3 regions of the Sinorhizobium numidicum genome follow, and region 3 is predicted to be linked to each of the others. Evidence: predicted binding sites of a transcription regulator. Region 3 holds the regulator's gene; each other region holds the start of a gene.
What was found. Region 3 encodes PhoB, which activates phosphate uptake and scavenging genes when phosphate is short. Its sites were predicted from a motif close to TGTCATNNANCTGTCAT; they were not measured.
Positions count from the first base shown of each region.

Region 1: a site for PhoB is predicted at 5,314-5,330, ahead of PYH37_RS28545 (DUF2794 domain-containing protein). Genes of this name have one in related genera too.
Region 2: a site for PhoB is predicted at 4,845-4,861, ahead of ugpB (sn-glycerol-3-phosphate ABC transporter substrate-binding protein UgpB). Genes of this name have one in related genera too.

Region 1 covers NZ_CP120368.1:3,606,574-3,613,894, reverse strand. The annotation lists gene PYH37_RS28565 (ABC transporter ATP-binding protein) at 1-463, shown strand, start outside; gene PYH37_RS28560 (ABC transporter permease) at 460-3,015, shown strand; gene PYH37_RS28555 (Bax inhibitor-1/YccA family protein) at 3,226-3,963, shown strand; gene PYH37_RS28550 (GNAT family N-acetyltransferase) at 4,122-4,679, shown strand; gene PYH37_RS28545 (DUF2794 domain-containing protein) at 4,889-5,299, opposite strand; gene PYH37_RS28540 (DUF1223 domain-containing protein) at 5,660-6,433, opposite strand; gene acnA (aconitate hydratase AcnA) at 6,670-7,321, opposite strand, start outside.
Region 2 covers NZ_CP120368.1:321,119-328,439, reverse strand. The annotation lists gene gshB (glutathione synthase) at 1-307, opposite strand, end outside; gene PYH37_RS12680 (sn-glycerol-3-phosphate import ATP-binding protein UgpC) at 512-1,633, opposite strand; gene ugpE (sn-glycerol-3-phosphate ABC transporter permease UgpE) at 1,635-2,483, opposite strand; gene ugpA (sn-glycerol-3-phosphate ABC transporter permease UgpA) at 2,493-3,377, opposite strand; gene ugpB (sn-glycerol-3-phosphate ABC transporter substrate-binding protein UgpB) at 3,475-4,791, opposite strand; gene PYH37_RS12660 (YraN family protein) at 5,012-5,380, opposite strand; gene rsmI (16S rRNA (cytidine(1402)-2'-O)-methyltransferase) at 5,370-6,317, opposite strand; gene dnaN (DNA polymerase III subunit beta) at 6,557-7,321, shown strand, end outside.
Region 3 covers NZ_CP120368.1:520,542-527,862, reverse strand. The annotation lists gene PYH37_RS13620 (aspartate aminotransferase family protein) at 1-113, opposite strand, end outside; gene PYH37_RS13615 (GcrA family cell cycle regulator) at 530-1,048, shown strand; gene phoB (phosphate regulon transcriptional regulator PhoB) at 1,214-1,897, opposite strand; gene phoU (phosphate signaling complex protein PhoU) at 2,104-2,814, opposite strand; gene pstB (phosphate ABC transporter ATP-binding protein PstB) at 2,870-3,685, opposite strand; gene pstA (phosphate ABC transporter permease PstA) at 3,699-5,021, opposite strand; gene pstC (phosphate ABC transporter permease subunit PstC) at 5,018-6,502, opposite strand; gene PYH37_RS13585 (substrate-binding domain-containing protein) at 6,596-7,321, opposite strand, start outside.

The DNA.
Region 1 (7,321 bases), 680 kb from region 3:
TGTCGGCATCGTCTTCCAGTCCTTTCACCTCATCCCGAATATGACCGCGCTCGAGAACGTCGCGGTGCCGTTGGAGCTCGCAAACGTCCGCAACGCCTTCGATATCGCCCGCCGGGAGCTTGTCGCGGTCGGGCTCGGAGAGCGCCTGACGCACTATCCCGGGCAGCTTTCCGGCGGTGAGCAGCAGCGCGTGGCGATCGCTCGGGCGCTCGCGCCTTCGCCGAAGCTGCTGATCGCCGACGAGCCGACGGGTAATCTGGACGCCGAAACCGGCCGGCAGATCGCCGACTTGCTCTTTGCCGAGCAGCGCGAGCGCGGCACGACGCTGATCCTCGTGACACATGACGCTGCGCTCGCCGGCCGCTGCGCGCGACAGGTGCGGATGCGTTCCGGCGAAATCGTCTCGGGCGGTGAAGCCGAGCCGCTGTCCGCCTCGATTCGCCAGGGGGCAGCATCGGCATGAGCGAGGCAAGCGCCGTCAACCGCCTTCGCCTGTTCCTCGCCCTCCGCCTCGCCCTGCGCGAAATGCGCGGTGGGCTTCGGGGCTTCTATATTTTTCTCGCCTGCATAGCGCTCGGCACGGCCGCCATCGCCGGCGTCAATTCGTTGTCGCAATCGATCAGCGCGACCATCGCTTCGCAGGGCCAGGAGCTTCTCGCCGGCGACATTCGCTTTGAACTCAACAATCGCGTGGCAACGGGCGACGAACGCGCTTTCCTCGACAGCCTGGGCAGCGTTGCGGTTTCATCGGGCCTGCGTTCCATGGCGCGGCTTCCCGACGGGTCGAATCAGGCCTTAGTGGAGTTGAAGGCCGTCGATCGCACCTACCCGTTATACGGCATTCTCGAAAGCGAACCGGCAAAGCCGCTTGCCGAACTATTATCGAAGCAGGGTGAGGTCTTCGGCGCCGCCGCAGCACCTCTGCTCCTGGAGCGCCTCGGCATTGCTCCGGGAGGCGAAATCCTGCTCGGCAATGCACGGATCAGGATCAATGCCACGGTCGTCCGCGAGCCGGACGCCCTTTCCGACGGATTCGGCTTTGCTCCGCGGCTGATGATATCTGCCGAAGCGCTTTCCGCCTCCGGGCTGGTGCAGACCGGCAGTCTTGTCGAGCACACTTACAAGGTGAAGCTGGCAGACCCTGCACAGGTCGCGTCCGTTCGTGCCGTTGCGGAGGCTCGCTTTCCGGCCGCCGGCTGGTCGATCCGGACAAGTGGCAATGCCGCCCCGTCGCTGACGGCGAACATCACCCGTTTCTCCCAATTCCTGACCCTCGTCGGCCTGACCGCTCTGATCGTCGGCGGCGTCGGTGTCGCCAACGCGGTACGGGCTTATCTGGACGGCAAGCGCAGCGTGATCGCGACATTCAAGTGCCTGGGCGCTCCGGCATCCCTGGTCGCCACGATCTATCTTGCGCAGATCCTGATGATCGCGCTGATCGGCATTGCATTCGGTCTCGTGCTCGGCGCGCTGATCCCCTTCGTCGCCGCCCAGTTTCTCGCCGACGTGCTGCCGCTCCCGACATCGTTCCGGCTCTATCCTTCGGCGCTCGGTCTTGCGGCGCTGTTCGGCTTGTTGACGGCGCTCGCCTTCGCGGTTCTGCCGCTCGGCCGCGCGCGCCGGGTGCCGGCCACCGCGCTTTTCCGGCAGCAGGGATTTGAGCCGACCGGCTTTCCCGCCTGGCCCTATCTGACTGGCGCTCTGATCTGCCTCGCGGCACTCGCTGGGCTTGCCGTCTGGACGGCCTACGACCGTTCGATTTCGCTGATCTTTCTCGGCGCAGTCGCCTTTGCCTTTATTATGCTGCGCGGGGTGTCGCTCCTGATATCATGGCTCGCGCGGCGCAGCCCGCGCGTGAACTCGCCCGCTTTGAGGCTGGCGATCGGCAATATTCATCGGCCAGGCGCACTGACGCCGTCGGTCGTTCTGTCACTCGGCCTCGGCCTCGCGCTTCTCGTGACGCTGGCGCTCATCGACGGCAATCTCCGGCGCGAACTCTCCGGCAATATGGCGGAGCGTGCGCCCAACTTTTTCTTCGTCGACATCCAGGGTAGCGAGATCGACGGTTTTCGGTCATTGCTCGGTCGAGCGATGCCGAAGGGCAAGGTCGTCGAAGTGCCGATGCTGCGCGGCCGGATCATCGCGCTCAACGGCGAAGACGTGAACAGCCGCAACGTTCCGCCCGGCGGTCAATGGGTGCTGCGCGGAGACCGCGGCATTACCTATGCGAGGAACAGCCCAGAGGGCTCGACGCTCACCGAAGGAGCCTGGTGGCCGGGGGATTACAGTGGAGAGCCGCTCGTCTCCTTCTCCGCGGAAGAGGCGGCCGAGCTCGGGCTCAAGCTCGGCGACACCGTCACGGTAAATGTGCTCGGACGCAATATTACTGCCCGGATCGCCAATTTCCGCAATGTCGAATGGGAATCGCTGTCGATCAATTTCGTGATGGTGTTCTCGCCGAATACCTTCGCCGGCGCGCCGCACGCGTGGCTGGCGACCATCATCGATTCCGGCGCAACGGCGGCGGAAGAAGCGGCCGTGCTGAAGGCCGTCACCAATACCTATCCGACGATCACGAGCGTCCGCGTGAAGGATGCGCTCGATATCGTCAACACGCTTCTCGGACAGCTGGCAACGGCTATCCGCGCTGCCGCCGCCGTCGCTCTCATTGCCTCCGTGCTCGTGCTGGCCGGCGCGCTTGCCGCCGGCAATCGCGCGCGTATTCACGATGCGGTGGTGCTGAAAACGCTTGGTGCCACCCGGGCAACGCTGATCCGCGCCTTCAGCTATGAATATATCATCCTGGGCTTTGCGACCGCTGTGTTTGCGCTGTTCGCCGGAGCGGCATCGGCCTGGTTCGTCGTCAGCCGCGTGATGACGCTGCCGTCCAGTTTCCTGCCCGATGTGGCGGTCGCAACGATCGTCGTTGCGCTCGTCATGACAGTCGGCATCGGCCTTGCTGGAACCTGGCGAATTCTCGGGCAGAAAGCCGCACCGGTGCTGCGCGAGCTGTGAGCGCCGCGATTTAACCGTTAATCACCCTTCTTTGATGCCTGAAACCTTGGCTTTGCTCGATTCCGGCGGCTTGGGTCTTGTGCGTGACAGCTTTCGACATCATATTTGTGCACAGGCATGCTGGAGCCCCGCAGCGGCGCCTGGGCGCTTTAAGGACAGACACTTACCGCCCGACACCGTCACTTCAACCGGGGCTTAAATGAGGAAACAATGGCTGATCTGAGAAACTACCAAACCCGAATGTCGCCCGCCGGCGCTCAGGCGGGTGCCGTGATCGATGAAGGCCTTCGCGCTTACATGCTGAAGGTCTACAACCTGATGGCTCTCGGGCTGGCGATCACCGGTGTGGCAGCTTACGGAACCTTTGCGCTCGCAGCCTCCAACGAGGCTTTCGCCCAGCTTATCTATGCCTCACCGCTGAGGTGGGTCGTGATGCTGGCGCCGCTGGCGTTGGTTTTCTTCATGAGCTTCCGCATCAACTCCATGAGCGTTTCCGCCGCACAGACGACGTTCTGGATTTACGCAGCGCTGATGGGCCTTTCGCTCTCCTCGATCTTCCTGGTCTTCACCGGTCAGAGCATCGTGCAGACGTTCTTCGTGACGGCCGCCTCATTTGGCGCCCTGTCGCTCTACGGCTACACGACGAAGAAGGATCTGTCGGGCTTCGGCACGTTCCTGATCATGGGCCTCTTCGGCCTGATCATCGCGTCCATCGTCAACATCTTCCTTGCCTCTTCGGCGCTCGGCTTCGCCATCTCGGTGATCGGCGTGCTGATCTTTGCCGGCCTGACCGCCTACGACACCCAAAAGATCAAGGAAATGTACTTCGAAGCCGATGACGTCGCGGTTGCCGGGCGCAAGGCTATCATGGGCGCGCTGACGCTCTATCTTGACTTCATCAACCTGTTCATGTTCCTGCTGCAGTTCCTTGGCAACAAGAACGAGTAGTACGAACGGAATTGACGAAAAAGGCGGCCTTGGCCGCCTTTTTTGTTGCTATGGAACTTGATCGGTTCAGCCGCTTCGTGCGATTGCCTACTGCAGCGATCCCCTGTCGTCTGAAAGGACACACGGCGCTGTAGGCAATCGAAACGACGAAGAACTCCATGACGATTACCCTTCGCGACGCTGTCGCCGCCGATCTTCCCGCCATTACCGAGATCTATCGCGAATCCGTCTTAAACGGTGTCGCTACCTACGAGATTGTGCCTCCGTCCGAGGCCGAGATGGCCCTGCGCTTCTCGACCATCACAGGCAGTGGCTATCCCTACATCGTTGCCATGGACGATACCGCAGCGGTAATCGGCTATGCTTATGCCTCCGCATTTCGCACCCGCGCGGCCTATCGGTTCCTGGTCGAGGACTCGATCTATCTCGCGCCGGAGGCGCGCGGAAAGGGCGCGGGGAAGGCTCTGCTCACCGAGCTCGTCAAGCGCTGCACCGCGCTCGGCTTCCGTCAGATGGTGGCGGTGATCGGCGGTGCGCAATCCTCCTCCATTGCCGTGCACAGCGCTCTCGGCTTCGAACAGCAGGGGCTGATGAAGGCGACCGGTTTCAAGCACGGCCGCTGGCTCGATACCGTCATCATGCAACTGCCACTTGGCGAGGGAATGGCCACGGCCCCCACGGAAGGTCTCTATCCGGATACGCTTTACCGGAGTTGATCTTCGCCCGCGCTTTTCGCTGCGGCAATTCAAAGTGTAGAGCGATCTTTGTGCTGAAAAGCGTATGGGCGCCGTAGGTCGGAATCGATCTACGAAAAAACTACGCGCCACTCGAGGTGCTTTTTAGATGCACAAAGGGTCGGCACCGGTGCGAGAACCACGCAATCGAGCGAGAAACCATCCCGCTCCAATTTGTTCCAATTCTCGCATCAGGTCTCGACGAGTTTCAGCACCTTATCGAGCACCTTGAGCACTTGGGCGAGTTCGTGGCCGCGTTTCAATATCGTGCCGTGGGCGTTGAGCACGCTATAGGCACCCTGCTTCGCCGCGAACTTGGGGTTCTTTTCTATCCGATAGAGGGGTACCTCTCCCGAGCGCTTGAATACCGAGAAGACGGCGCGGTCCCTCAGGTGGTCGATCGCATAGTCGCGCCATTCACCTTCGCCGACCATGCGGCCATAGACCCGTAGAATCTGGTCCAGCTCACGGCGATGGAATGTGACGGGAGGAGGATTTTTAGCTTGTTTGTATTCGTGAAAATCGACGACCACTTGCGAAGTGGTCTGGCCCTGGTGACGCGTTTCGCCTCGCGGCAAATCCGGTTGATCGGTCATCGGCATTCCGGCCTTCTGATGTGACAGGACCATGACAGTGTGCCTGACACAGACTGAAAAGCAAGCCGGAAGCTGTTGAACAGTGGGGGCAATTCTTGCCCTTGCCGCAATTCAGTCAAATCGCCGCCCCATTTCACCGCAACACTCCGACCGCTGCCGGACAGAGTCGTTGCCACCGTATGTCCGGACAGGTCGTCATGCTGCGGGAGGTTCACGAACGCAGTCATGGCCGGTTCGGTCCGGTAACTTCGAACCCTCAGCCCCAGCCCCTCGATGCTGCCGGGCCGAACCATCCCCCGCCGCGAAACATCACGGCGAGATGTGGCGATGCGGCCGGAAAGCCGCTTCGCCCGATGCCTTGCCCCTTCAGAGCTTCCCCTGCGGGCCAGCGAGAACAGTCGCGGCGCCGACGATCGCGCCCGGCGTTTCCGCATCCTTCATCGATTGCAGCAGGACGGCGCAGCCGCTGTTGCCGTTGCCCTCGATCAGCACCGAGGCAGGCAGCGTAAATTCTGCGGGCTTGCCGTCCCACATGCCGATCGTCTGTATGTCGCGCACCGCATGCCAATAGGCGATCTGCTTGCCGCTGTTTTCGCCCTTCTCGACATCGACCACCTTGGCCCGATCGAAATAGACGACAACCACATTCGCCTTGCCTTCGCCGGCGCCGATCTTGATGGAGATCTCATCGCCGCCGATCGTCGCGTCGACCGGCACGGCAAGCCCTTTGCCGCCGGCCCTCATCATTTCCAGTCGGCTCTTGATCGCCGGCAAGTCGGCCCCGTTCATATGGTCGCGCCCGTTCAGTATAGCCTGGGGCGTGTAGACACCGTTGCGACCCAGCATGCGGGCATAGGCATATTGCCGTTCGGTATTCTCCTTGGAGGCGAGCGTGTCCGCCCAGCCGAGATAGTTCCAGTAATCGACGTGATAAGCGAGCGCCACGACGTCGCCCTCATCGACCAGCTTCTTCAGTGCCGCGTCCGCCGGCGGGCAGGATGAGCAGCCCTGGCTGGTGAAGAGTTCGACGACGCCCTTGATCGTCTTGCCGTCGTCCGCCGCAGCCGCACCGCAGATGGCGCTGAAAATCCCTAGTGTCAGGGCGATGCGCCGGATCGTCGGATTGCAGGCAGATGTCATGGCGTCACTTTATATTCATTGGGCCGGGCGGCCTCCTGTGGGGGAGCACACTACATACGACGGCCAAGCTTCAACGGAAAGTCACGTTGGAGTGACCCGTTCGGGACGCTGGGGAAAAGTGAAGCAACGGTGCAGCGGCAGCCTGCTGCATGGTTCCTTCATCGCACGGCGCTGTACGAAAAAAGCCGGGGGCATCGGCAGATGCCCCGGCTTTCATGATCAAGCTATTCGTCTGCTCAGGCTGCGAGGTCGCGCAGAACCGTCTGCAGGATGCCGCCGTTGTTGACGTAGGTAACCTCGTCCAGCGTATCGATGCGGCAGATGAGCGGCACTTCCTTCACCGAGCCGTCGCCGTAGGTGATCCTGGCAATGCGCTTTTCGCGCGGCTGGACGTTGGCAAGGTTTTCGATCGTCACGAGTTCATCGCCCTTGAGCCCGAGGGTGGCCCAGGTCATGCCCTCTTCGAAGACGAAGGGAACCACCCCCATACCGACCAGGTTCGAACGGTGGATGCGCTCGAAGGACTGTGCGATTACGGCCTTCACACCCAACAGGTTCGTGCCCTTCGCCGCCCAGTCCCGGGAGGAACCGTTGCCGTATTCGACGCCGGCAAAGATGACGAGCGGAATGCCCTCTTCCTTGTACTTCATGGCGGCATCATAGATCGACATCTCCTCCTTGGAGGGATAGTGGATCGTGTAGCCGCCTTCCTTGCCGTTCGGGCCAAGCATGTGGTTGCGAATGCGGATGTTGGCGAACGTGCCGCGCATCATCACTTCATGGTTGCCGCGGCGCGTGCCGTACTGGTTGAAGTCGGCAACGGAGACGCCATGGTCGAGCAGATACGAGCCCGCCGGCGATGCAGCCTTGATCGAGCCGGCCGGAGAA
Region 2 (7,321 bases), 200 kb from region 3:
GCGTCGAGGTTATATAGGCCATGTCGAAGGGCGGATCCTGGCGAAGCAGGATGACATCCATGGTCGAAAGATCGACCCGCTGCGGCTCGTTAAGGGTGAAGTGATCGCCCTTGACGTCGCGGAGCGTCATCTGCTGCACGGTCGCATAGACCTTGCCGTCGCGCAGCGAGAGCTTGTCGGGCGTGTAGTGGAACAGGCGATAGCCGCGGGCCTGCGCCTCGAGACTCATGGCAAAGGTCGAGTCGCCCGCAATGGTGATGCCCGACACATGGTCCATCTGGACCCCGACATTGACGATACTTGCCATCTTTTCATTCCTGATTGGATATTCAGCCACATAACCCCTTAAATCGAAATTCGTTCGAGAGGTGCGCCGCGGCAGAAAAGTCCGCAACATGTAGAATGCGCGACGCACTTAGGCAAGGAGCAGGGAGACCATTGCGTCCGGGCGCGGCGCAGCCGGCTGCCAGCAATCCGAAGCGCCGTCGTCCCCTCAAATTGCGCGCTTCGATCACGAGGTCGGCTCGAGATGCGTTCCTTCGAGGCGCGAAACGGCCGGCTTCACCGCCGACCCGCTTTGCCGGTACAGTCTCTTTCCCGTGTCCGTCGAGAAGAAGTGCAGACGATCGGTCGCAATCGTGATGGCAAGCTCATCCGACAGCGGCACTTCCGGCGCCAGTGCGATGGTCAGCGGTTGATCCTCGAGCATGCCGTGGACCAGCCGCTGCGCGCCCAGTTCCTCCACATAGTCGACCCGAAACAGCAATGCCTCTTCGCCAACGGCAGCGAGGCGAAAATCCTCTGCCCGCAGCCCCACCGTCACCGGCCCTTCCGCCGGCGCCGGATAGTCGAGATCGATCATATGCGTGCCGACATGCAGGCGCCCACCTTCGAGAACGCCTTTGACGAGGTTCATTGCGGGCGAGCCGATGAAGCTTGCGACAAAGGTCGAGGCGGGGGCGTGATAGACATCGAGCGGCCGGCCGATCTGCTCGATCCGGCCGCCGTTCAGCACGACCAGCCGATCGGCGAGTGTCATCGCTTCGAGCTGATCGTGGGTGACATAGAGAGAGGTGGTGCCGAGGCGCTTCTGCAGCCGCTTGATCTCGCCGCGCATGGAAACCCGCAGCTTGGCGTCGAGGTTCGACAGAGGCTCATCGAAGAGAAAGGCGGCGGGCTTACGGACAATCGCGCGCCCCATGGCGACACGCTGGCGCTGGCCGCCCGAGAGAGCGCGCGGCTTGCGGTCGAGATAGGCTCCGATCTCCAGCATGCGCGCAGCTTCCGCGACGCGCGCTTCGATCTCGGCCTTCGGCGTCTTCCGGTTCTTCAAACCATAGGCGAGGTTTTCATAGACGGTCATGTGCGGATAGAGCGCATAATTCTGGAAGACCATGGCGATGTCGCGTTCGGCCGGTTCGACGGCATTGACGACGCGACCGCCGATCGAGACGGTGCCGGCGCTGATCGTTTCCAACCCCGCGACCATGCGCAGGAGCGTTGATTTGCCGCAGCCGGACGGCCCGACGAGCACGATGAATTCTCCGTCGTCGATATCGATCGAAACGGATCTCACCGCCTCTACGCCGCCGGTATATATTTTGCGAACCGCGTCGATTTCGATGGCAGCCATGTCACTTCTCCGTTTCGGTGAGGCCCCGGATGAAGAGGCGCTGCATGAGGATGACAACGAGAACCGGCGGCAGCATCGCGAGGATGGCGCCGGCCATGACCAGGTGCCACTGGACCTCGCCGTCCTGGACTGCGACCATGCGTTTCAGCCCCATCATCAAGGTGTAATAGCTGGGGTCGGTGGTCACGAGCAGCGGCCAAAGGTACTGGATCCAACCGTAGATGAAGAGGATGACGCAAAGGGCGGCGATATTGGTGCGGCTCAACGGCAGCAGGATGTCGCGGAAGAATTTCAATGGTCCGGAACCGTCGACCCGCGCGGCTTCCATGAGTTCGTCAGGCACCGTCATGAAAAATTGCCGGAAGAGAAAGGTGGCGGTTGCCGAGGCGATCAGCGGTACGGTGAGACCGGCGTAGGAATTGAGCATTCCCAGATCGGCCACCACCTTGTAGGTCGGAATGATGCGCACTTCGACCGGAAGCATCAGCGTGATGAAGACGATCCAGAAGGCAAGAAGCCGGAAACGAAAGCGGAAATAGACGATCGCATAAGCCGATATGATCGAAATCGCGATCTTGCCGAAGGTGATGATCAGCGCCATGCCGAGCGAATTCAGCGCCATCAGCATATAGGATGGCAGACCGTTGGCGGCGGAGCTGCTGGTCAGCACTTGCGTATAGTTCTCGATCAGGTGACCGCCGGGCATGAGCGGAATCATGCCGCCGACCAGGGCCTCGCGTGTATGTGTCGAGGCGATGAAAGCGACGTATACCGGAAAGGCCACGAGGACGACGCCGGCAATCAATACCAGATGCGTCAGAAAGGTTAGAAATGGGCGATCTTCGACCATCGCAGCTCCTCAATACTGGACGCGCCGCTCGACATAGCGGAACTGGATGACGGTGAGCACGGCGACGATCAGCATCAAGAGCACCGACTGCGCCGAAGACGAGCCGAGATTGAGGCCGAGATAGCCGTCGCCATAGACCTTGTAGACGAGGATATTAGTCGCCTGAGCCGGACCGCCCCCGGTGGTGGCGTCGACGATCGCGAAGGTATCGAACATGGTGTAGTTCACGTTGACGATGAACAGGAAAAAGGTCGTCGGGGACAGGAGCGGCAAGACGATCGTTAAGAAACGCTTGACCGGACCGGAGCCGTCGATCGCCGCCGCTTCGATCAGCGAATGCGGCACGGATTGTAGCCCGGCGAGGAAGAAGAGGAAGTTATAGGAAATCTGCTTCCAGGCGGCAGCGATGATGATCAGGATCATCGCATGCGTGCCGTTCAGATTATGGTCCCATCCTATGCCGATCTGACCGAGAAAATAAGCGAGCACGCCCGTCGTCGAATTGAACAGGAACCACCAGAGCAGGCCGGCGATGACCGGCGCCACGGCGTAGGGCCAGACGAGCAGCGTGGTGTAGACGCGTCCGACTTTGACCAGACGATTGACCGCCGCCGCGAAGACTAGGCCCAGCGCCATGGAAAGCACAGTCACTGCGATGGCGAAAACCGCCGTGCGCCCGAGCGAGCCGAGATAGAGCGGGTCCTGCAGAAGCCGGGCATAATGAGTGAAGCCGACGAAACTGGCCGACAGCCCGAACGGATCTTCCCGCTCAAAGGAGGATTTCACCGCCTGTCCCGCCGGCCAGATGAAGAACACCAACGTAATGGCGAGTTGCGGTGCCAGAAGCAGATAGGGCAGCATTCGGTTCGGAAAGATCGTGCGTTTCGTGTCCATGCGTCGTCTTTCTTGACCTGTCGCGGAGGCGCCATCATCGACTGGAAAAACGAAGAGAAGTCGGCGACTGCCGGCTTCTCCCGTTTGCCACCGTGCTTCAGTTGGCCGCCTCGAACTCGCGAAGCAGTTCATTGCCGCGCTGAACAGCGGAATCGAGCGCCTGCTGCGCATCCTTGCTGCCCGCGAGCAGCGCCTGGAACTCCTCGTCCACGATAATGCGGGCCTGGGTCAGATTGCCGAAACGCACGCCTTTCGAGTTCGCCGAGGGCGTGCCGCGGGTGATCTGTCCAAGCGCGATCTCGGAACCGGGATTCTTTTCGTAATATCCCTGCTTGCGACCAAGCTCATAGGCCGCGTTGGTGATCGGCAGATAGCCCGTGTACTGGTGCCAATCGGCCTGGAGTTGTGGCTCAGACAGGTAGGTGAAGAACTTCGCGACGCCCTTATAGACATCGTCACTCTGGCCGTTGAGAACCCAGAGCGTCGCACCGCCGATGATCGAGTTCTTCGGCTCCTTCGTGACGTTGTCGTAATAGGGAAGCGGCGCGAAACCGGGCGTAAAGTCCTTGGCGTTCTTGATGACGCCAGAGCGGCCAGCCGACGAGTTCATGGTCATAGCGCATTCCTGGGCATAGAACTTCGTCGCGGCATCGTCGCCGCCGGCGGGGCCACCATATTGGAACAGGCCCTCGTCGGCCCATTTCTTCAGGTTGCCCCAATGCCGAACCTGGACCGGGCCGTTGAAGGTGAACTCCGCTCCGGTACCGCCGAAGCCGTTTTCCAGGGTGCCGAAGGGCTGATCGTGAATGGCCGAAAGATTCTCCGTCTGAATCCAGGTGATCCAGGCACTGGTGAAGCCGCACTTCGCCGCGCCGGAAGTCACGATCTTCCGGGAAAAGTCCTCGACTTCCGCCCAGGTCTTTGGGGCAACCTCCGGATCGAGGCCGGCCTTCTTGAACACGTCCCTGTTGTAATAAAGGATCGGCGTCGAGGAGTTGAAGGGCATGGAGAGGATGTTACCCTCGATGTCGGTATAATAGCCGACCACCGGCGCGATGAAGGAAGCCGGCTCGAAGAGCTCTCCCTGATCCGCCATCAGCTTGTAAACCGGATAGACGGCGCCCTTGGCGGCCATCATCGTTCCGGTACCAACCTCGAAGATCTGCGCGATGGCCGGCTGCTCGCCGGCGCGAAACGCGGCGATCGTTGCCGTCAGCGTCTCCGGATAGGTCCCCTTGTAGACCGGCTTCACGACGTAGTCGGTCTGGCTCTCATTGAATTTCTTGGCGATTTCTTCGAGCTTCTGCCCGACTTCACCGCCCATGGCGTGCCACCAGGTGATTTCGGTCGCGGCCAGCGAGGAGGATGCCGAAAGCGCCAGGGCGAACCCGGCAGTGATGAATTTCCTGATCATGTCGATTGCCCTCTCCAGCTTCCATTGGGATGGCAGTGGACTAGTGACCTTCGATGACAGGCGGGTAACGCTTTTATGTCGGAACGATTACAAATTTGCCTGGATTACGATGATTTTGGGTCGAAGCGATCCAAAATCATAAACGTGATCGATTCTAAGAAGTTAGAGCGGGATGCGGGTGGAAAGCCGTATACACTTTTCGTCATCGCGCTCTAGTTGGTCAAAAGGCATTCGGCAGGTGTTGCGGCCAGCGCCAGGGTGTGACGGCGACGATGTCGTAGCGGACGGAGAGGCGGTGAAAATCGGCCTGGCGGGAGAGCCAGATGTCGCTTGCAGCACGAATACGCCGTTGCGCCGCATCGGACACGGCAAAGACGGCCTCGTCGAAGCCGCGCCGGGCCTTCACCTCGACGCAGGCGATGAGGTCACCCCGCCGGGCGATGATGTCGATTTCGCCGAGCTTCGTGCGGTAGCGCATGGCGACGATACGATAGCCTTTCAGCACGAGACAGAGCGCGGCACGGTATTCGGCGAAAAGCCCGCGCTTCAGCGCCTTCAGCTTGCGGGCATCGGGCCGCTCAGCCTTCATCGCGTACCCTGAGACTGAGGAGCCGGTCATAAAGATCCTTGCGGGGCAGGCCTGTCCGGCGGGCGGCCTCCGTCGCCGCCTTGCCCATCGGCATATCCCGTGCAAGCGCTCTCAAAAGCGCGTCCACATCGGCCTCCTCCGGAACCGGTGCGGCTTCGGGCGGACCGATGACCAGCACGATCTCACCCTTCACACCCGCCGTCTGGCTATAGACGGCTTTGAGATCGCCAAGCGTGCCGCGGCGGAACTCCTCAAAGGTTTTGGTCAGTTCGCGGCAGACGGCTGCTTTTCTCGCTTCACCGAGAACATCGGCCGCCGCAGCAAGGGTCGCGGCAATGCGATGCGGCGACTCGAAGAACAGGAGTGTGGCCGGGACCATGGCGAGTTCCGTCAGCCGGTCGCGTTTGGCCTTGTCCTTGGTGGGCAGAAAGCCCGCAAACAGAAAGGCATCACTCGGGAGACCGGAGCCGACAAGGGCTGCAAGCGGAGCCGACGGCCCCGGGATCGGCACGACGCGATATCCGGATTCGATCGCAAGCTGCGCCAGGCGATAACCAGGATCGGAGACGAGCGGTGTGCCGGCATCGGAGACGAGCGCCACCGACTTGCCTTCGCCGAGCGCCGCCAACAGCCGCGGTCCCGCTTCCGCCGCATTGTGCTCGTGATAGGCGAAAGGGCGATTGACAATGCCGTATCGATCGAGCAGGACGCGTGTCACGCGCGTGTCCTCGCAGGCAAGCACATCGGCGCCAGCAAGCGTTTCCAGAGCTCTCAAGGTTATATCGGCGAGATTGCCGATCGGCGTCGCCACGAGATAGAGCGCCGGCTCCAGCGGACGAGCAGGAATGCTGGCATTGTGCAGACGATAGCTGCGCTGTCTTTCCTTCTCCGCCGCTTCAGTCGACTGCCGCTTTTCCAACTCTATCTTCCCGATCATGACGCCCGGCTCGCCGGTTCGAGCCCTTTATGAGTGAGCGGACAGGGCAGGGCAAGGGCCGGCCATGGCGGGAAGCGCTTGCATTTGGGGAAACAGCCGGCAAAACCCCTTGCTTTTGCGGCTCTCTTTCTGCCATTTTGCCCGTCCACATCCTTCCGGCCGATCGGCCGGAATACTCGCAGTTGACGCTGCGGCGGGCACTACGTCCGCCCGGCAACGGTTGAAAGCGGTAGCATCCCATGCGCATTACTCTCGAGCGGTCCAACCTTTTGAAATCGCTGAACCATGTTCACCGCGTGGTCGAACGGCGAAATACGATCCCGATCCTCTCGAACGTGCTGTTGCGCTCGGACGGCGCAAGCCTGGAAATGAAGGCGACCGACCTCGACCTTGAGATTACCGAGGCAACGCCGGCGCAAGTGGAACAGCCCGGTGCCACGACTGTTCCCGCTCATCTGCTCTACGACATCGTTCGGAAGCTTCCGGACGGATCGGAAGTGCTGCTCGCCACCAATGCCGAGGGCACGGCGATGACCGTTGCCTCCGGGCGCTCCAAATTCTCGCTGCAATGCCTGCCGCAGTCCGACTTCCCGGATCTCACCGCTGGAAGCTTCTCGCATACCTTCCGCCTCAAGGCGACGGATCTGAAGATGCTGATCGACCGGACGCAATTCGCGATCTCGACGGAGGAAACCCGCTACTACCTCAACGGCATTTTCGTGCACACGGTCGAGAACAAGGGCCAGCTGAAGCTGCGTGCGGTCGCGACCGACGGCCATCGCCTCGCCCGCGCCGACGTCGAGGCTCCCGGCGGCTCCGAGGGCATGCCGGGGATCATCATTCCGCGCAAGACCGTCAGCGAATTGCAGAAGCTGCTCGACAATCCGGATGTGGTGGTGACAGTCGAAGTCTCGGACGCGAAGATCCGCTTGACGATCGGTTCGATCATCATGACGTCGAAGCTGATCGACGGAACGTTTCCCGACTATCAGCGAGTGATCCCG
Region 3 (7,321 bases):
GCAAAGTCGAGATAGCGCGTGCCGTCTTCTGCGATCAGCCAAACGCCTTCGCCTCGCTCGAAACGCAACGGCGCGCGCAAATAGGTGTCGTAGAGCGGCGTTGTTGCGGCCATGGCGAACTTCTCCTTCCGATCTGTCGGCATTTGCTATCGGACATATCCGGTCCGATAAAATCAAAAATGCCGCCTTGCGGCGGCGCAGGCACTATTCCCATTTCACGCCGCAATGTCAACAAAACCAAGGCTTGCAGCCGCTTCGCCGGCGCCGATTCCGCAGCGCGAAAAAATCGCTCGGCAGGGCTTGCAAAAATGCAACGGTCCGACAGCAAGTTGGGGAAAAGTGCGAAAACGATTCGGCGCGATTCCCGCGACTCTTGCCACGGAGTCACCCTGCCAGTAGGTTAATATTCAATTACTAGACGCATGCGGCGGACCTAGTCACCAAAAGTGTTATCGCGTTGTAACTCCGGGATTTTTCCGGAGGCCGGTGATGGATTCTGCCATCCCAACGCCGAGAACGGAGAGTGCAGATGAACTGGACTGACGAGCGGGTGGAGAAACTGAAGAAGCTATGGTCCGAGGGCCTAAGCGCCAGTCAGATTGCGGCGCAGCTGGGTGGTGTCAGCCGCAACGCGGTCATCGGCAAGGTGCACCGGCTGAGCCTGCCGGGCCGCGCCAAGGCCGGCGGCACGACTGCCGCGGCTCGTCCGAAGCGGACCACATCGGCACCCCGCGCGCCGAACTATGCCGCGCGCGTCACCACCCGGACCGTCACCCGCACTGCCGGCGCAACCGTGCTCAAGGAGGAAGTTGCGGTCGATCTGGTGGCCGACCAGAATCTCGCCCTCGCTCCGAACGTTGTTGTGCCGATGTCGCGCCGCCTCGAGCTGACGCAACTCACGGAGCGCACCTGCAAGTGGCCGATCGGCGACCCGTTGAAGGAAGAGTTTCACTTCTGCGGCAACGACTCACCGGAAGCCTCGCCCTATTGCAGCTATCATGCGCGGCTCGCCTATCAGCCTTCCGCCGAGCGCCGGCGTATCCGCTAGGATTTCGCAAAGTCAAACGAAGAGGGGCCATGCGGCCCCTTTTTCTTACCTACGGCGCCGTTCAGACGCACAAAGGTCGCTGCGGCACTCTGAACTGCTGCATGGTTTTATCCTTAGATCGGCTCCGATTTAAGGACCACGCAGTAGAGCTGATGAGGGAAGAACTCAGCCTTCCAGCGAATAGCCTGCGCCGCGCACCGTTCTGATCACATCGGGCATATTGGAGAAGTTCAGCGCCTTGCGCAGGCGGCCGACATGCACGTCGACGGTGCGTTCATCGACATAGATGTCATGTCCCCACACGCCATCCAGCAATTGCGAACGGGAGAAGACACGCCCCGGCGAGGACATCAGGAACTCCAGCAGACGGAACTCCGTCGGCCCGAGGCGGACTTCGCGGCTGCGGCGATGAACGCGGTGCGTTTCGCGGTCGAGTTCGATATCTCCACAGCGCAAAAGCGTCGAAAGCACCTCGGGCTTGGCCCGCCGCAGCATCGCCTTGACCCTGGCCATCAGTTCCGGCGTCGAAAACGGCTTGACGACATAGTCGTCGGCCCCGGTCGCCAAACCCCGCACCCGCTCGCTTTCCTCGCCGCGCGCCGTCAGCATGATGATCGGCAGACGTTCCGTCTCGGGTCGTTGGCGCAGCCTGCGGCAAAGCTCGATGCCCGAGACGCCGGGCAGCATCCAATCGAGGATCAAAAGGTCGGGCAAGCGTTCCTGCAGGCGGATTTCCGCCTCGTCGCCACGAAGGATCGTATCGACTTCGAAACCTTCGGCCTCGAGATTGTAACGCAGCAGCACGCTCAGCGCTTCCTCGTCCTCGACAACTGCTATCTTCGGCAACATTCAGCTACGACTCCTTACCTGGACCACGATGAGTTGGGTCGAAACAACAAAAATCACGATCGGTCCTCATAAGTTGGAGCGGGATGCGGGCGGAAAACCGCGCATGCTTGTCCTCATCCCGCTGGAACGCGAGTGCCACGGCAGTGCGGTGCGGAAGCGCGACCGGAGCAAGATTGACGCATGCCCCGTGGCACGCTCAGCCGCGCTCAGTCGGTGACCGAACCCAGCGTCGAGGTCGTGTCATCCTTCGGCCGTTCACCCACCGGCTGGGCACCCGTCGCCATGTAGTAGATCGTTTCGGCGATATTCGTTGCATGATCGCCGATGCGTTCAATGTTCTTGGCGCAGAAAAGAAGATGCGTGCAAGGCGTGATATTACGCGGATCTTCCATCATGTACGTGAGCAACTCACGAAACAGCGAGGTGTAGATCGCGTCGATCTCCTCGTCCCGCTCACGGATGCTGTTTGCCTTTTCCGGCGAACGCGAGGCGTAAACGTCGAGAACTTCCTTGAGCTGGACCAAAGCAAGCTCGGCCAGGTGTTCGAGACCGCGGGCGAGCTTGCGCGGGATTCCGGAGCCGGCGACCGCGATGACGCGCTTCGCAGTGTTCTTGCCGAGGTCGCCGACCCGTTCCAAATCCGCCGCGATGCGAATGGAGCCCATGATCTCGCGGAGATCGGAGGCGACCGGCTGGCGCTTGGCGATGGTGATGATCGCCTTTTCGCCGATCTGACGCTCCGCGTCGTCGAGCATCGCGTCATCGGAAATCACCTTCTGGGCCAGTGCGAGGTCGGAGTTCACCAGCGCTCGGACGGAATCCGCCACCATCTGCTCGGCGAGGCCTCCCATTTCCGAAATACGGCGCGTCAGGTATTTCAGTTCTTCGTCAAAGGCGGACATAATGTGCGTGGACATGGTCGGCGATCCTTGCAGGCGCGTTCAGGTTTTGCGTTCGGACGTGGCTCCGGCATCAGCCGAAGCGGCCCATGATGTAGTCCTGGGTGCGCTGGTCATCCGGATTGGTGAACATCTTGTCGGTATCGTTCTCCTCGACGAGGTTGCCGAGGTGGAACATGGCGGTGCGCTGCGAAACGCGTGCGGCCTGCTGCATCGAATGCGTCACGATGACGATCGTGAAATTGGCGCGCAGCTCGTGGATAAGTTCCTCGACCTTGGCCGTTGCGATCGGGTCGAGCGCCGAGCACGGCTCGTCCATCAGGATCACTTCCGGGCTGACGGCAACCGCGCGCGCGATGCAGAGGCGCTGCTGCTGGCCCCCGGATAGGCCGGTACCGGGCTCATGCAGACGATCCTTCACTTCGTTGAAGAGACCCGCCTTCTGCAGGCTCGTTTCCACGACCTCGTCGAATTCCGCTTTTGTGCGGGCAAGACCATGAATGCGGGGGCCGTAGGCGACATTCTCGTAGATCGACTTCGGGAACGGGTTCGGTTTCTGGAATACCATGCCGACGCGGGCGCGGAGTTCAACGACATCGATGCTCGGATCGTAAACGTCGTCTTCGTCGAGCGTGATCCTGCCGCTAACCCGGCAATTCTCGATCGTGTCGTTCATCCGGTTCAGGGTGCGCAAGAAGGTCGACTTGCCGCAGCCGGACGGGCCGATCAGGGCCGTGACCGTGTTTTCGCGGATGTTTAGATTGACGTCGAAGAGCGCGCGCTTCTCGCCGTAATAGACCGACACATCCTTGCCGATCATCTTGTAAGGCACTGTGTTCATTTTCAGGTCCAGAGCTTTTTCCACTTTAGCTTCCGACAGCATGTTCATAGTCCTTACCCCACTACCAGCGGCGCTCAAAGCGACGCCTCAACAGAATTGCGCCGAGATTCATGAACACCAGGAAGATCAGGAGAATAATGATCGCCCCCGACGTCCGTTCCACGAAGGCACGCTCCGCCTCGTTCGCCCACATGTAGATCTGCACGGGCAGCGCCGTGGAGGGCTCGAGCGGCGAGCCCGGATAGTCCACCACGAAGGCGACCATGCCGATCAGCAGCAACGGCGCCGTTTCGCCGAGCGCGTGCGCCAGGCCGATGATCGTGCCGGTCAGGATGCCGGGCATGGCGAGCGGCAGTACATGATGGAAGATCGTCTGCATCCTCGATGCGCCGAGGCCGAGCGCGGCGGCACGGATCGACGGCGGCACGGCCTTGAGCGCCGCGCGCGTCGCGATGATGATCGTCGGCAGCGTCATCAGCGTCAGCACCAAACCGCCGACGAGCGCAGCCGAACGCGGCATCCCGGCGAAGTTCACGAAGACGGCGAGACCTAGAAGGCCGTAGACGATCGACGGCACGGCCGCGAGATTGTTGATGTTGACTTCGATCAGATCGGTGAGACGGTTCTTCGGCGCGAACTCCTCGAGGTAAATAGAGGCGGCCACGCCGATCGGCAGCGACAGAACGAGAACGATCAGCATCATGTAGAGCGAGCCAATGAGCGCCACGCCGACGCCGGCCGCCTCCGGACGGCTCGATGCCCCGAAGGTGAAGATGCCAGTGTTGAAGCTTTTCTTCAGCACGCCCGCCTCGGCGAGCTGGTTCATCCAGGCAACCTGCTGGTCCTTGACCTTGCGATTGGATTCGTTCACCGACAGGTCGATCTGGCCTTTGAAGGCGGAGTCGATGTTCGCTTCGGCAAGCAGCGTTACCGGCACCGTCTTGCCGATAACCGACGGATCGGCAACGACGAGATCGCGCAACTGTGTCCGGGCACTCGCCGAGACCATGTCGGTCGCCTGCTTGACCAGCGGCCGCTTCTTCGGATCGATGCCGAGCTGCTTGACGAGGGCGTCGCGAACGAGCAGCGGATAATTCGCCGTCAACAATTGCTTCGGATCGGTCGCTCGCTCGTTCTTCGGATCGATCACTTTTTCGGAAAATTCGATCGGCAGCGTGATCGTCGTCTGCAGAAAGGCGGTGTAACCCTTCGAAACAACGGTCGAGAGAAGCAGCGCCAGAAAGAAAAGCCCGAGCACGATGGCGCTGAGGCCATAGACGCGGAACCGGCGCTCTGCGGCATAACGGCGCTTGATGCCGATGTCGCGGCGGGTCTCGGCCGGCCGGGTGGAGACCCTCACCGGAGGCGAAACAAGGTCGGTCATTCGTACTGCTCCCGGTATTTGCGGACGATATAGAGCGCGTAGATGTTGAGGCAAAGCGTGATGACAAAGAGCGTGATGCCGAGCGCAAAGGCGACCAGCGTCTGCGGCGAGGTGAACTCGAGGTCGCCCGTTAGCTGATGGACGATCTTGACGGTCACCGTGGTCATCGGCTCGAAGGGATTCAGTTGCATGCGCGCAGCGACACCTGCCGCCAGCACAACGATCATCGTCTCGCCGACGGCGCGGGAGGCGGTCAGCAGCAGCGCGCCGACGATGCCGGGCAGCGCGGCGGGGAGAATGACCTTCTTAACTGTCTCCGAGCGCGTGGCGCCAAGGCCAAGCGAACCGTCCCGCAGCGCCCGGGGAACCTGGGTGATGATGTCATCGGAGAGCGACGAGACGAAGGGGATGAGCATGATGCCCATTACGATGCCGGCGGTAAGCACGCTCTGCCCCTGGATGAAGTTCTGGTAGTTGCCGGTGAGGAGGCCGTTCAATTGCGCCGAGATGTCGCGCAGGAACGGGCCGACCGTCACGAGCGCAAAGAAACCGTAGACGATCGTCGGGATGCCGGCGAGCACCTCCAGAAGCGGTTTGGCCGTCGAACGCAGCCGCGGGCTTGCATATTCGGCCATGTAGATCGCCGCGAACAGCCCGATGGGAACGGCAAACAGCATGGCGACGAAGGCGATGTAGAGCGTGCCCGCAAGAAGCGGCAGCAGGCCGAACTGGCCCGACGCGCCGCCGCTGCCGGCCGCGGCGAACCGCGGGTCCCATACCGTGCCGAAGAAGAATTCCGTAGGTGACACCATGCTGAAAAAGCGACCCGCCTCAGAAAGCATCGAGCCGGCGATGCCAATCGTCGTCAGGACGGCGATGGACGACGCGACGATAAGGGCGGCGAGCATGACGCGCTCCACCTGATTGCGGGCGCGGAAGCGGGTGCTGATGTTGCGGACCGCATAAAGGCCGCCGGCAAGGGCGACGAGAAGCACGACGGCGCTCATCAGCCAACGGCTGTAGGTGCTTATCGTATTGAACCGCTGAGCGGCCTTGAGCATGTAGGACTCACCTTCGCCGGCAAGCGCTATACCCTTGGCAGCGAGCGTCTCACGCAGGTTGGCCGAGCCATTTTCGAGAGCTGCCGTTTCCGCCGCGGTCAGGCGGTCGAGGCCGGCGGCTACGGACTTCACCTGACCGAGAGCAAGCTGGACCGTTGCCCCACCCTGGCCTTGCACCGCGTCCGGAAAGGTCGCACGAACGCTGTAATCGACGTAAAGGGGCGAGGCGATCAGCCATGCGGCGAGCACGAGTGTCGCCGGCAACACAGCCCAGATCGCGACGTAACTGCCGTGATAGCCCGGCAGAGAATGCAAACTCGCAAGCTTGCCGTTCGACCGCGCGAAGGAGCGCGCGCGTCCGGCAAAATACGCAATGAAACCGATCAAAACAATAATCAAAAGAAGGAGCGAAGTACTCATCGGCACATCTCCCCGGCAATGTCATCGCCGGCAATCAAAATGAGCGCATGCCCCGGCGCAGCAGCACATGACTGCGCCGGGGCGTATGTTCAATCAGAGCATGTTGCCAGCTTCGAAGGACTTACGGATTTCCTCACGTTCGGCGTCCGGTGCGGCAACCAGACCGTAATCGGCGAGCGGGCTGTCGGGGCCGATCATCTGATCATCGATGAAGAACTCAACATATTCCTTCAGGCCCGGAATAACTCCGATGTGGGCCTTCTTCACGTAGAAGAACAGCGGGCGAGATACCGGATATTCGCCGGAAGCGATCGTTTCGGTCGAAGGAACGATGCCGTTGACCGTCGCGACTTTCAGCTTGTCGGCATTGTTCTCGTAGAAGGAGAGACCGAAAACGCCGATGCCGCTCTTGTTGGATGCGATGCGGGCCAGCGTCTCGGTGTAATCTCCGTCGATGTCGACGGCCATGCCGTCCTTGCGGACAGCGACGCATTTGCTGTGCTGCTGCTTTTCATCGCTGACTGCGGCCTTGATCGCATCCTTGGCACCGGAGTCCTTGCAGCCTGCAGCGAGGATCTTTTCCTCGAAGACTTCGCGCGTGCCGTGCTTTTCACCGGGGATGAATGCGGCGATTTCCGCATCCGGCAGCGAGGCGTCGATCTCGGACCACTTCTTGTAGGGGTTGGCGGCGAGCTTGCCGTCGACGACGACCTCGGCAGCCAGAGCCTTGTAGAGATGTTCCGGCTTCAGCGCGAGGTCGGCATTGCCGGCGTCGGTGGCGAAGACGATGCCGTCATAGCCGATCTTGACTTCCTGAAT